One region of the Mycobacterium sp. IDUB_21 genome, then DNA from elsewhere that is predicted to be linked to it. Evidence: riboswitches for the same ligand, from Rfam matches in the RefSeq annotation. Region 1 holds a riboswitch; the other holds the start of a gene.

What was found. A riboswitch is a leader RNA that binds a small molecule or an ion and turns the genes downstream of it on or off. The one in region 1 is predicted to bind cobalamin.
Region 2: another riboswitch for cobalamin. It lies ahead of metE (5-methyltetrahydropteroyltriglutamate--homocysteine S-methyltransferase); the one in region 1 lies ahead of ACZYY4_RS02880 (ABC transporter substrate-binding protein).

The regions. Positions count from the first base shown of each region.
Region 1 is NZ_JBVAXQ010000001.1:596,651-603,299, reverse strand. Features, by position in the region: gene cobN (cobaltochelatase subunit CobN) at 1-3,547, opposite strand, end outside; cobalamin riboswitch at 3,780-3,972, shown strand; gene ACZYY4_RS02880 (ABC transporter substrate-binding protein) at 4,010-5,224, shown strand; gene ACZYY4_RS02875 (FecCD family ABC transporter permease) at 5,221-6,255, shown strand; gene ACZYY4_RS02870 (ATP-binding cassette domain-containing protein) at 6,252-6,649, shown strand, end outside.
Region 2 is NZ_JBVAXQ010000012.1:123,217-129,865, forward strand. Features, by position in the region: gene ACZYY4_RS17795 (gamma carbonic anhydrase family protein) at 1-371, opposite strand, end outside; gene ACZYY4_RS17800 (crotonase/enoyl-CoA hydratase family protein) at 377-1,165, opposite strand; gene ACZYY4_RS17805 (thiolase family protein) at 1,162-2,307, opposite strand; gene ACZYY4_RS17810 (SDR family oxidoreductase) at 2,411-3,073, shown strand; cobalamin riboswitch at 3,128-3,326, shown strand; gene metE (5-methyltetrahydropteroyltriglutamate--homocysteine S-methyltransferase) at 3,443-5,746, shown strand; gene ACZYY4_RS17820 (hypothetical protein) at 5,824-6,309, opposite strand; gene ACZYY4_RS17825 (VOC family protein) at 6,311-6,502, opposite strand; gene ACZYY4_RS17830 (MerR family transcriptional regulator) at 6,524-6,649, opposite strand, start outside.

The DNA of each region.
Region 1 (6,649 bases):
CCAGGTAGGCCTGCTGCAGCGCCGCCATGGTCTCAGGATCAGGGGCAGCCCACAGGCCCCGGTCGGCGGCCTCCTGCAATCGTTCCACGATGCCGTGCAGCGCCCACGGATTGGACTTGTCGAGGAATTCACGGGTTTCGGGATCCAGCACGTACTCGGCCGCGAGCTTCTCGTACATCCAGTCGTGCACGACCCCGGCGGTGGCGTCGAACCCGAACAGGTAGTCGACGGTGGCGGCCAGCTCGAATGCGCCCTTGTAGCCGTGGCGGCGCATCGCGGAGATCCAGCGCGGGTTGACCACCCGCGCCCGGAACACCCGCGCGGTCTCCTCGGCCAGGGTGCGGGTACGCACGGCATCGGTTGACGTCGAGTCCCCGACATAGGCTTTCGGGTCGGAGCCGGTGAGCGCCCGCACGGTCGCGATCATGCCGCCGTGGTAGACGAAGTAGTCGTCCGAGTCGGCGATATCGTGCTCACGCGTGTCGATGTTTTTGGCCGCCACCTTGATCCGGCGGTAGTTGGTGCGCATGTCATCAGCAGCCGGCGCGCCGTCCAGTCCACGACCGTAGGCGAAACCGCCCCATGCGGTGTAGACCTCGGCCAGATCCTTGTCGTCGCGCCACGTTCCGGATTCGATCACCTGCAGGATCCCGGCCCCATAGGTGCCGGGCGCGGAACCGAAGACCCGGGTGGTGGCCCGGCGCAGGTCGCCGTGCTCCGCCAGGTCCGCGCGGGCGTGGGCGGCCACGAAGTTCACCTCGTCCGGCTCGTCGAGGGCCGCCACCATCTGCACGGCGTCGTCGAGCATCGTCACCACGTGCGGGAAGGCGTCCCGAAAGAACCCCGAGATCCGCACGGTCACATCGATTCTGGGCCGGCCCAGCTCCTCACGTGAGATCACCTCGAGCCCGGACACCCGCCGGGACGCCTCGTCCCACTCGGGCCGCACCCCGAGCAGCGCCAGCACCTCGGCGACATCGTCGCCGGAGGTGCGCATCGCCGAGGTCCCCCACACCGACAGTCCCACCGACTCCGGGTAACCGCCGGTTTCGTCGAGGTAGCGCTGAACCAACGAATCCGCCATGGCCTGTCCGGTCTGCCACGCCAGCCGAGACGGCACCGCCCGCGGGTCGACGGTGTAGAAGTTACGTCCGGTGGGCAGCACGTTGACCAGACCGCGCAGCGGCGACCCGCTCGGGCCCGGCCGCACGAATCCGCCGGCCAGGGCGTGCAGCACCGAGTCCAGCTCGGCTGCCGTGCCGGCCAGCCGCGGAACCACCTCGGTGGCAGCGAATCTCAGCACCCGGCGCACCTCGGGATCGGAGTGCAGCGAATCGGCCGTATCCGGCTGCCAGGCGGCGGCCTCCATCGCTTCGACCAGTTCCCGGGCGCGGCCCTCGATCTCGTCGACCGCCGCCGCCGGGGCGTCGTCCTTCAAGCCCAGCGCGGCCCGCAACCCGGGCACCGCATGGTCCACCCCGCCCCAAACCTGCGGGGCGCGCAGGATCGCCAGTACCAGGTTGACCCGCTCCGGGCCGATCGGGGCGCCACCGAGCACGTGCAGTCCGTCGCGGATCTGGGCGTCCTTGATCTCACAGAGCCAGCCGTCGACGTGCAGCAGAAAGTCATCGAACTCTTCATCCTCGGGCCGCTCGTCGAGCCCCAGATCGCGGTGCATCTCCGCCGCGCGCATCAGGTTCCAGATCTCGCCGCGGATCGCCGGCAGCTTTCCCGGGTCCATCGTGGCGATGTTGCCGTACTCGTCGAGCAGCTGCTCAAGACGGGCGATATCGCCGTAGGACTCGGCGCGCGCCATCGGCGGGATCAGGTGGTCGACGATGGTGGCGTGCGCCCGGCGCTTGGCTTGCGCGCCCTCACCGGGGTCGTTGACCAGAAACGGGTAGATCAACGGCAGATCGGCGATCATGGCGTCGGTGGCGCAACTCGCCGACAGCGCCGCGGTCTTGCCGGGCAGCCACTCCATCGAGCCGTGCTTGCCCAGGTGGATCACCGCGTGCGCACCGAAACCGTTTGCCAGCCAACGGTATGCGGCCAGGTAGTGGTGGCTCGGCGGCAGCTCCGGGTCATGGTAGATCGCCACCGGGTTCTCCCCGAACCCGCGCGGCGGCTGGATCATCAGCACGACGTTTCCGGATCGCATTGCGGCCAGCACGATCTCACCGGCGTCGTTGACGAACAGCTTGCCCGGCGCCGGGCCCCACGCCTGCGCCATCGCGTCGCGCAGCGCGCTCGGCAGCTCAGCGGTCCATTCGGCGTACTGTGCTGCGGTCACCCGCACCTGAGCGTCGGCCAGCTGGGCGGCGGACAGCCAGTCCTCGTCCTGGCCGCCGGCCTCGATCAGGGTGTGGATCAGCCGGTCCCCCGCTTCGGTCTCGTCAGCGATGCCCAGCACCCCGAAGCCGTCTCCGACGTCATACCCCTCGTCGGCCAGCCGGTGCAGCAGCCGCACCGCCGACGCCGGCGTGTCCAGACCGACCGCGTTGCCGACCCGTGAGTGCTTGGTGGGGTAGGCCGACAGCACCAGCGCCAGCTTCTTCTGATCATTCGGGATGCGGCGCAGCACGGCGTGGTTCACCACGACGCCCGCCACCCGGGTGCAGCGTTCGGCGTCGGCGGCGTAGTGCGGCAGCCCGTCGTCGTCGATCTCCTTGAAGGAGAACGGCACCGTGATGATCCGGCCGTCGAATTCCGGGATCGCGATCTGGGTGGCCGAGTCCAGCGGGGTGACACCGTCGTCGTTGGCCGCCCAGTCCGCCCGCGATGAGGCCAGGCACAGCCCCTGGAACACCGGGATGTCCAGCGCGGCGACCCGCTCGATGTCCCACGCGCCATCGTCGTCGCCGGCACCCACGGTCGCGGTGGCGTTCATCGCGCCGCCGGCCGCCAGCATGCAGACCACCACCGCGTCCAGGGTGCCCAGCGCATCGAACAGCTCATCGGCGGCGTTGCGCAGCGACGCGGCGAAGATCGGCACCCCGACCGCCCGGCCGGTGGCGTCGATCGCGTCGGCCAGGGCGTGGGCGAATCCGGCGTTGCCGCTGACCTCGTGCGCCCGGTAGTACAGCACTCCCACCCGCACGGCTTCCGCGGAAGTCTCGACCGCCGCGCGGGCAGCGTACCCCCACTCCGGTATCACCCTCGGCTCGTCGAAACCCTCACCGGTGAGCAGCACCGTGTCGCACAAGAACGCGTGCAGCTGAGCCAGATTCGCCGGGCCGCCCTCGGCGAGATAGGCGTGCGCCTGCGCCGCCAACCCGATCGGGACCGTCGAGCACTCCATCAACTCGGCATTGGGAGACCGCTCCCCGCCGAGCACCACCAGCGGCAGGCCCGTCGCACGCAGCAACTTCAGCTCGGTCTCGATCTCTGCGGACGACCCCAGGATCCGCAGCACCACGACATCGGCGCCCGTCAGCACCGGCTCGATGTCCTGACGCGCCGGGTTGCCGAGCCGGTAGGCGGCGCCGCTGGCCCGCGCCGACAGCAGGTCGGTGTCGGAGGTGGAGAGCAAGGCGATGCGCCGCATGAGGGGTCCTCCCCGGGGTTCGCGCCCCGTATCGTCGGATGCCCCGCGGCCGTATCTGGCTCGGGGCGCTTGCCGATGCGCCCCTCACAGTGGCGGAACCGCCCCGGAATTGAGCGGCGGTCCCAGCTTCGGCTCGCCTCCGCCGCCCCTTCGGGCCAACTCCGACGAGCCTCGCTGACCCGCCGGATTCGCACCGGGTTCCTGACGCCGCGAGACGGCGGCCAGCCTAACGCAGCACGGCATGCGAGAATGTCGCCGGTAAGGCGATGGCATCACAGTGAGGAAGCCGGTGCGAATCCGGCGCGGTCCCGCCACTGTCATCGGGGAGTGACCCTCATCAGCCACGGCCCGCCGTTTGTGGGGCTGGAAGGCGAGGCGAACAGTGATCCGAGAGCCAGGAGACTCACGTCATCGCGTCCTGCGAACCGGGGCGGTGTACCCCGAGGAAGCTGATGCGCGCCCATGTCCCGTGCACTGCGGGTAGTCCCTGCGCTAGCCATAGCGCTGGTAATAGCGCTGGCCACCGCGCTGGCCGGCTGCTCGGCCCAGCGCGTCCCGCGCACCCCCGAGGCGCGGCAGGGCTGCATCACCGACTTCGATCCGCACACCGACTACTTTCCGGACAAGTCGACGCTGTCCGAGGCCACCAACTTCAGTATCGAGTACCACCGCAGCTACCAGGTGCTGACCGTCCACCGCCCCTACCTCGGCGGCAAACCCGTGTCGTATGTGTTGGTGCGCTGCGGGGCGCCGGCGCCGGCGCTGAGCGGCGAACTGGACCCCGAATTGGCCCGGGCCCAACAGATCACCGTCCCGGTGCACAGCCTGTACTCGGGCTCGACGACGCATCTGGCGATGATCACCGAACTCGATAAGGCCGGGGTGGTCACCGGCGTGGCGAGCCCGGCCGCGGTCGCCGACCCACAGATCCGCGCGCGCATCGACGCCGGCGAGATCGTCGGCTACGCGCCCGGCGGACAGGTCAACATCGAGAGCGTGCTGCAGGCCGGTCCCGACGTACTGGTCACCCAGGGCATGGACGATCCCGGCTATCCCAAGCTGCGCGAGGCCGGCATCCCGGTGGTGGCGGACGCCGAATGGCTGGAGCCCACCCCGCTGGGCCGCGCCGAGTGGGTCAAGGTTTTCGCCGCGCTGACCGGCACCGAACGCCGGGCCGGGCAGGCCTACGAGTCCGTCCGCGACCGCTACCGCGCGCTGGCCGCACAGGCCGCGGGGACCCGACCCGTCGACGTGCTGGTCGGCACCATGTATTCGGGCAGCTGGTCGATGCCCACCGGGGCCAGCTACTCCGGCCGCCTCGTCGCCGACGCCGGCGGTAGCTACCCCTGGCTGGCCGACCACGGCGCCGAGAACAGGCAGCTGAATTTCGAATCGGTCTACACCCGAGCGGGAAGCGCTGCGCTGTGGCTGGTCACCGACGATTGGAAAACCGTCGACGACGCGGTGGCGCGCGACAGCCGGTACGGCGAACTCACCGCGGTCCGCAGCGGCCAGGTGTGGTCGGCGACCAAAGCCATCGGCCCCGGCGGCGGCAATCTGTACTGGGAACGCGGCACCGCGCGACCGGATCTGCTGCTCGGCGACCTGCTCGCGATCCTGCATCCCGAGCTGGGGACCGACCACGTCTTCGAGTTCTACCGACGGGTGGACCGATGAAGGCGCGCACCACCCTGGTGCTGGCGGGGCTGGCCGCCGCGGTCCTGGTGCTGGTCCTGCTGGGCCTGGCGCTCGGCCCGGTGCGGGTGCCGCTGGCCGACACCGTGCGGGTGCTGTTCGGCGCCGAAGCCTCCGATCCCCGCTGGCAGGTGATCGTGGCGAACATGCGGTTGCCGCGGGTGCTCACCGCGCTGGCCGCCGGGTCCGCACTCGGGGTCGCCGGGCTGCAGCTGCAGACCCTGTTCCGCAACACCCTGGCCGACCCCTACATCCTCGGGGTCAGCTCCGGGGCCAGCCTCGGTGTGGCGCTGGTGGTGCTGGCCGGCGGTGCGGCCGGCGCCGGTTTCTTCACCGCCGGCGCCAGCCGCGGCGGGGAGGTCATCGCGGCGGCGCTGGGCGCGGCGGCGATGCTGACGCTGGTGCTGATGCTGTCGCGCTGGACCCGCTCGGCGGCGACGCTGCTGTTGATCGGGGTGATGATCGGTGCGGCCAGCACCGCGCTGGTGAGTCTGGCGCTGGTGTATTCCGATCCGCAGCGGGTGCAGCAGTACCTGTTGTGGGGCCTGGGCAGCTTCGCCGGAACCGGCTGGGCCGACCTGCGGTTGTTGCTGCCGCTGGTGGCCGTCGGGTTGATTACCGCGGCAATGACGATCAGGCCGCTCAACGCCCTGCTGCTCGGTGAGAGTTACGCGGCGACCATGGGGATTCACGTGCACCGGGCCCGGGTGGTCACGGTCGCCTCGGCGTCGCTGCTGGCAGGTGTGACGACCGCGTTCTGCGGGCCGATCGCGTTCCTCGGGCTGGTGGTGCCGCACGTCGCCCGCATCGCCGTCGGGACCTCCGATCACCGCGTGGTGCTGCCGACGGTGGTGTTGTTGGGTGCGGTCGCCGCGCTGGCATGCGGCATCGTCAGCCAGGTACCGGACAGCGATCTGGTCATCCCGATCAACGCGGTCACCGCACTGGTAGGGGCGCCAGTGGTGATCACCGTGCTGCTGCGGGCCCGCCGCGGATCCGGGGTGCCGTCATGACCCGCATGACACCCGCTGTGGAACTGGCCAGCCTGGCGATCGGCTACCGCAGCCGGCGCCGATCGACGACCGTGGCGGCCGGGATGAGCGCGCAGGCCCGGCGCGGCGAACTGACCGTGCTGATCGGACCCAACGGCGCCGGCAAGTCCACCCTGATCCGCACCCTGGCCGGGCTGCAGCCCGCGCTCGGCGGCCGGGTCCTGCTGGACGGCGCCGACCTGACCGGGCTGCCCCGCGACGAACTGGCCCGCCGGGTCGCGGTGGTGTTGACCGAGCGGGTCGACCCGGGGCTGCTGTCAGCGCGGGCACTCGTCGGGCTGGGCCGCATCCCGCACCTGGGTCTGGGCGCCCGGCTGCGTCCCGAGGACGACGAGATCATCGACTGGGCGCTGAC
Region 2 (6,649 bases), on a different contig from region 1:
ATGACGGCGCCGGCCGCGATCAGGGAGCCTTCCCCCACGACGGCGCCGTTGAGGATGATCGCGCCCATCCCGATCAGGGAGTCATCCTCGATGGTGCAGCCGTGCAACACCGCGTTGTGCCCGACGCTGACCCGGGCACCCACCCGGGCCGGGAACTCCTTGTCGACGTGGATGGTCACCCCATCCTGAATGTTGGTGTCGATGCCGATCTCGATCGGCTCGACTTCGGCGCGCAGCGTGGCCGAGTACCAGACGCTGGCCCGGGCGGCCAGGCTGACCTGGCCGATCAGGCTGGCGTTGGGCGCCACCCATGACTCCGGGTGCAGCTGGGGGGCGCGCCCGCGAATGGGGATGATCAGCGGTTCAGGCACTCCGCTCAACGCGCTTTCCACACCGGCGCGCGCTTCTCGGCGAACGCTCGCGGCCCCTCCTTGGCGTCCTCGGAGCGCAGCAGCGCGCTGAACTCCCGGCCGCTGCGGGCCCAGTCCGCCGCCTCGCCGGGGATGGCGCCGTCCTCGACGCCGTAGGCGATTCGCTTGCTGGCCCGCACCGACAGCGGCGCGTTGCCGGTGATCTGTTCGGCCAGCTCCAGGGCGGCCTCCAGTGCCCCACCATCGTCGACCACCCGGTTGACCAGCCCCCAGCGGGCGGCGTCTGCGGCCGACATCGGGTCCCCGGTGTAAAGCAACTCCAAGGCGACCTTGCGGGGCAGTTGGTCGACGATGCGGAAAACCCCACCGGCACCGGCAATCAGGCCGCGTTTGACCTCTGGCAGCCCGAATTGCGCCCGCTGCTCGGCAACCACCAGGTCGCTGGCCAGCGCGATCTCGGTGCCACCGCCGAGCGCGGTGCCGTTGACCGCCGCAATGGTCGGCTTGTCGATGAAGTGCTGCACGTAACCGGCGAAACCCCACTCCGGGTGCTCCGGGTGGTAGATGTTCTCCCGACTGGCGATCGCTTTGAGATCGGCTCCGGCACAAAAGGATTTGTCACCGGTGCCGGTGATCACCACCGCGCGTACCTCGTCGTCATCCTGGGCCTGCGCCAGGGCGTCGCCGATGCCGGTGCTGACCGCGCCGTTGACGGCGTTGCGGGCTTCGGGGCGGTTTATGGTGACCAGCAGGACGTTACCGCGCCGTTCTACCAGAACGGCCGCGTCGCTCACAGCAGCTCCAAGATGGTGGTGTTGGCCTGGCCGCCACCCTCACACATGGTCTGCAGGCCGTAGCGAATCCCGTTGGCGCGCATGTGGTACAGCATGGTGGTCATGATCCGGGCGCCGGAGCCGCCGAGCGGGTGACCGAGCGCGATCGCCCCGCCATTGGGGTTGAGCTTCTTCGCATCCGCGCCGATCTCGGCGAGCCACGCCATCGGCACCGGGGCGAACGCCTCGTTGACCTCGAACACCCCGATGTCGTCGACGCTCAGGCCGCTGCGCTGCAGCGCCTTCTGGGTGGCCGGGATCGGGGCACTGAGCATCATCACCGGGTCGGCGCCGGCCAGCGTCGCGGTGTGCACCCGCGCCAGCGGGGTCAGCCCGAGTTCACGTGCCTTGTCCGCCGACATGAACAACAGCGCCGCCGAGCCGTCGGAGATCTGGCTGGAGTTGCCGGCGTGAATCACGCCGTCCTCTTTGAACGCCGGCTTGAGCTGAGCCATCTTCTCGATCGTGGTGCCGCGGCGAATACCCTCGTCGGCGCTGATCACGTTGCCCTCGCCGTCCTTGATCCCGACGATCTCGTCGGTGAACGCGCCGGAATCCTGTGCTGCGGCTGCCTTTTCATGCGAGGCCAGGGCGAATTCATCGAGCGCGGTGCGGTCCAAACCCCACTTCTCGGCCATCATCTCCGCGCCGGTCCCCTGGTTCGGAGTCTGGCTGTAACGGCTCCGGAACGCCTCCGGGTAGGGGTGCCCACCGTTGGCCAGCGAGGCGCCCATCGGGGTGCGCGACATCGACTCCACGCCGCCGGCGACAACGACGTCATAGTGCCCGGCCACCACGCCGGCGGCGGCGAAGTGCACCGACTGCTGGCTGGATCCGCACTGGCGGTCCACCGTCACCCCGGGCACCGACTCCGGCCAGCCCGCGGTCAGCAGTGCGGTCCGGCCGATGTCCAGGGCCTGCTCGCCGGCCTGCATGACACAGCCCCAGATCACGTCGTCGACCAGGGCGGGGTCCACCCCGGCCCGCCCGACGAGCCCGTTGAGCACCTGGGCGGAAAGCTCCGCAGGGTGTACCCCGGAAAGTCCGCCGTTGCGCTTGCCGATCGGCGAACGCACTGCCTCTACGATGACTGCTTCGGCCATGGGTGCTCTCCTTCATCAACGATGGGTCCTTGACGACGATTGTCGACCGGCGCCTCCGGCCATCGCCAACGGGGGTGCTCAAGTCTCGCGTAGCGTCGAAACCATGGCGCGCATCGTAATCATCGGCGGCCACGGCAAGATCGCCTTGCTACTCGGCCGCATCCTGTCCGAACGCGGTGACCAGGTGACCTCGGTCTTCCGGAATCCCGACCATTCCGAGGAGGTCGCGGTGACCGGGGCGATTCCCGTGGTGGCCGACATCGAACAGCTCGACACCCACGGTCTGGCCGAACTGGTGGCCGACCACGACGCGGTGGTGTTCACCGCCGGCGCCGGCGGCGGCAACCCTGCTCGCACCTACGCGGTGGACCGCGACGCGGCGATGCGGGTGATCGATGCCGCTGGGCAAGCTGGGGTGCGCCGGTTCGTGATGGTGTCCTACTTCGGCGCCGGACCCGGGCACGGCGTGCTCGACGGCGACCCGTTCTACCCGTACGCGCAAGCCAAGGCGGGCGCCGACGCCCACCTGCGGGCCGCTGACCTGGATTGGACGGTGTTGGGGCCCAGTCGGCTCACCGTGGAGCCGGCCACCGGCCGCATCGAGGTTGGGACTGCGGCCGAGGGTGCCGCTGAAAAGGGATCCGTGTCCCGGGGCAACGTCGCACAGGTGATCGCGGCCTGTCTGACCGACGACTCGACGATTCACCGCACCATCGAGTTCAACGACGGCCAGACGCCCATTCCGGAGGCACTTGAAGCCGGTTGACCAGGTAATCTTGATGACGCAACTGGTTTGTCGATACCGCCGCGAGGTGGCGTCGGCATCGAGCGCGACGCGGGTTTTCCGCGGGGCGCGAGAGGGAACCCGGTGGGAATCCGGGACTGTCCCGCAGCGGTATGCAGGAACGACCGCCGTCAAAGGCACTGGTCACGTGTTCGTGACTGGGAAGCGACGGCCACTAGGTGCACCCCCGTGCGAGCCTGCGAGTCCGAAGACCTGCCTGTTGTGCTGGGCGCGCCGCGCCCAGCGGATCACCGCCTCGCGGAATGGGCGTCTGGTTTTGAGGGTTGTAGTGCATTAAATTGCACAGACCGGATCAGCTGGACGACCGCCGGCGGTGCCCCACCCTCACAATTGAAGGATCAAATCGTGACCGTTCAACCCTTTACCGCCACCGTCCTCGGCTCTCCGCGGATCGGACCGCGCCGCGAACTCAAGCGCGCCACCGAGAGTTACTGGGCAGGCCGGATCGGCCAGGACGAACTCAAGAACGTCGCGGCAGGCCTGCGTCGTGACACCTGGGCGCAGTTGACCGAGGCCGGCCTGGACTCGGTGCCGGTGAACACGTTCTCCTACTACGACCAGATGCTGGACACCGCGGTGTTGCTCGGTGCGCTGCCGGCTCGGGTTGCCGATGTCGCCGACGAGTTGGATCGCTACTTCGCGGCAGCCCGGGGTAACAAGGACATCGCCCCGCTGGAGATGACCAAGTGGTTCGACACCAACTATCACTACATCGTTCCGGAGATCGGCCCGGACACCAAGTTCGAATTGAACCCGACCAAGGTGCTCGCCGAGCTGAAAGAGGCTCAGGAGCAGGGGATCCCGGCGCGACCGGTGATCATCGGACCGGTTACGTTCCTGCTGTTGAGCAAGGCCGTCGACGGCGCGCCGGCGCCGGTCTTCCGCCTCGACGAGCTGACCGACGTCTACACCGAGCTGCTTTCCAAGCTGGCCGAGGCCGGCGCCGAGTGGGTGCAGATCGACGAGCCGGTGCTGGTGACCGACATCGCCGCTGACGCCCCCGCGCTGGCCGAGCAGGTCTACACCCGCCTCGCCGGCGCGGCCAACCGGCCGTCGATCTTCGTCGCCACCTACTTCGGCGACCCTGGCGCGGCGCTTCCCGCCCTGGCCCGCACGCCGGTCGAGGCGATCGGGGTCGACCTGGTCTACGGCTCGGAGACCTCAGTTGCCGCGGTTCCAGAGCTGGCCTCCAAGATGCTGGTCGCCGGTCTGGTCGACGGTCGCAACATCTGGCGCACCGACCTGGATGCCGCGCTGGCGAAGCTGGCGCCCCTGCTCGCAAGTGCGGCTGCAGTGGCTGTATCTACATCATGCTCGACCCTTCACGTGCCATACACGCTGCAAGGCGAGACGGGCCTGGACGAGAACCTGCGTAGCTGGCTGGCGTTCGGCGCCGAGAAGGTGACCGAGGTGGCCACCCTGGCCCGTGCCGTGCGCGACGGTCGCGACGCCTCGGACGAGATCGCCGACGAGATCGCCGCGTCCGACGCCGCCGTCGCCTCGCGCAAGTCCGACCCGCGGCTGAACAACGCCGACGTGCGTGGCCGCATCGCCACGATCACCGCGTCCGGTGCACATCGAGGCAGTGCCGAGGCTCGCCGGGCCGCCCAGGACGAGCGGTTGCACCTGCCGCCGCTGCCCACCACCACCATCGGGTCGTTCCCGCAGACGGTCGACATCCGCAAGGCCCGGGCCGCGCTGGTCGCCGGTGAGATCGACGAGGCGGAGTACACCCGCCGGATGAAGGCCGAGATCGCCGACGTCATCAAGCTGCAAGAGCAGCTCGGCCTGGACGTGTTGGTGCACGGCGAGCCGGAGCGCAACGACATGGTGCAGTACTTCGCCGAGCAGTTGGAGGGCTTCTTCGCCACCGCCAACGGCTGGGTGCAGTCCTACGGCAGCCGGTGCGTGCGTCCGCCGGTGCTGTTCGGCGACGTCTCCCGGCCGCAGCCGATGACGACCGCCTGGGCGACCTACGCCCAGTCGCTGACCGACAAGCCGGTCAAGGGCATGCTGACCGGTCCGGTCACCATCCTGGCCTGGTCGTTCGTCCGCGACGACCAGCCGCTGGCCGACACCGCCAACCAGGTCGCGCTGGCCATCCGCGACGAGACGGTAGACCTGGAGAAAGCCGGCATCGCGGTGATCCAGGTCGACGAGCCGGCGTTGCGCGAGCTGCTGCCGCTGCGCAGGGCGGACCAGGAGGCCTACCTGGATTGGGCGGTCGGTGCCTTCCGGCTGTCGACCTCGGGGGTGAGCGACGCCACCCAGATCCACACCCACCTGTGCTACTCGGAGTTCGGCGAGGTGATCGGGGCGATCGCCGACCTGGATGCCGACGTCACCTCGATCGAGGCGGCGCGCTCGCACATGGAGGTGCTCGACGACCTCAACGCGATCGGGTTCTCCAACGGGGTGGGACCGGGTGTCTACGACATCCACTCGCCGCGGGTGCCGTCCACCGACGAGATGGCAACATCGCTGCGTGAGGCACTGGACGCCGTTCCGGCGCAACGCCTCTGGGTCAATCCGGACTGCGGCCTGAAGACCCGCAAGACCGACGAGGTGACCGCCTCGCTGGCCAACATGGTCAAGGCAGCCCGCGAAACCCGAGAAGCCCGCGCCGGCGTGTAGCCCCGGTCGCCGAACGTGCGCCTGCTGCGAAAGAACCATCAAAATCTCGCAGTGGGTGCACGTTCGGCGTTCCGGGCCTACGCCGACGTACGCCGCGCGAGATATTCCTGGCGCAGTTCCCAATTCGCCCCGTCGTAGCTGCGTTCGTCGCGCCAGCGAAACGAGTCCGGACCGATGTCACGGAAACTCCACCGGATGGCGGTGCCGTCCGGCAGCGTGCCGTCCTGCACGATCCCGTCCGCGTCAGCCCTGCCCAGTTGGCTGAGTCGAAGTCCCAGTTGCGGTTCCGTCCACTGGATGTGCCAGGCGTCGAGGGTGGGGTCGTAGACACGCAGTGTCGTCCCGTGAAAGAGACCTTCGGCGTGCCACACGTCCTGGACGGCCCGACCGTCGAGCACCCAGTCCGCGACCATCCAACCGGCAACGCTGCGGGTGCCGTCGTCGCCGTACCAGGTGATGTCGAGGTCCCACCGGCCGCCGACCAACCATCCGTAGCGGGCCATCGCATCGGAATGCTCGGCAGCGGGTCCGGCGGCGAGCAACGCGTCTGCCAGCAATGACATTTCAGGCCGCCACGATGTCGAACTCGTTGCCCTCGGGGTCGGCCAACGTGCTCCAGCGGTAGCCGTCGTCGCTGCGATCGGCCAACCGGGTGGCGCCGTCGTCGAGCGGCTGGGCCAGCAGCTGCGACCAGAACCGCGCCAGCTTGTCCGCGTCGGCACAGTCGAATGTGACGGTGTGCAGCGTGATCTCCATGGGTGAACTCCTTGTCGTTGGTCAGGATTTGGTGTGGAAGATCGGCCAGCACACCTCGGTGCGATGCGCTGCCTCGTCATCGGTGTCGTAGCCGGACACCAGGTAGTACTCGCGGATCGGCCCGTCGACCCCCAGTTCACGTTCGGC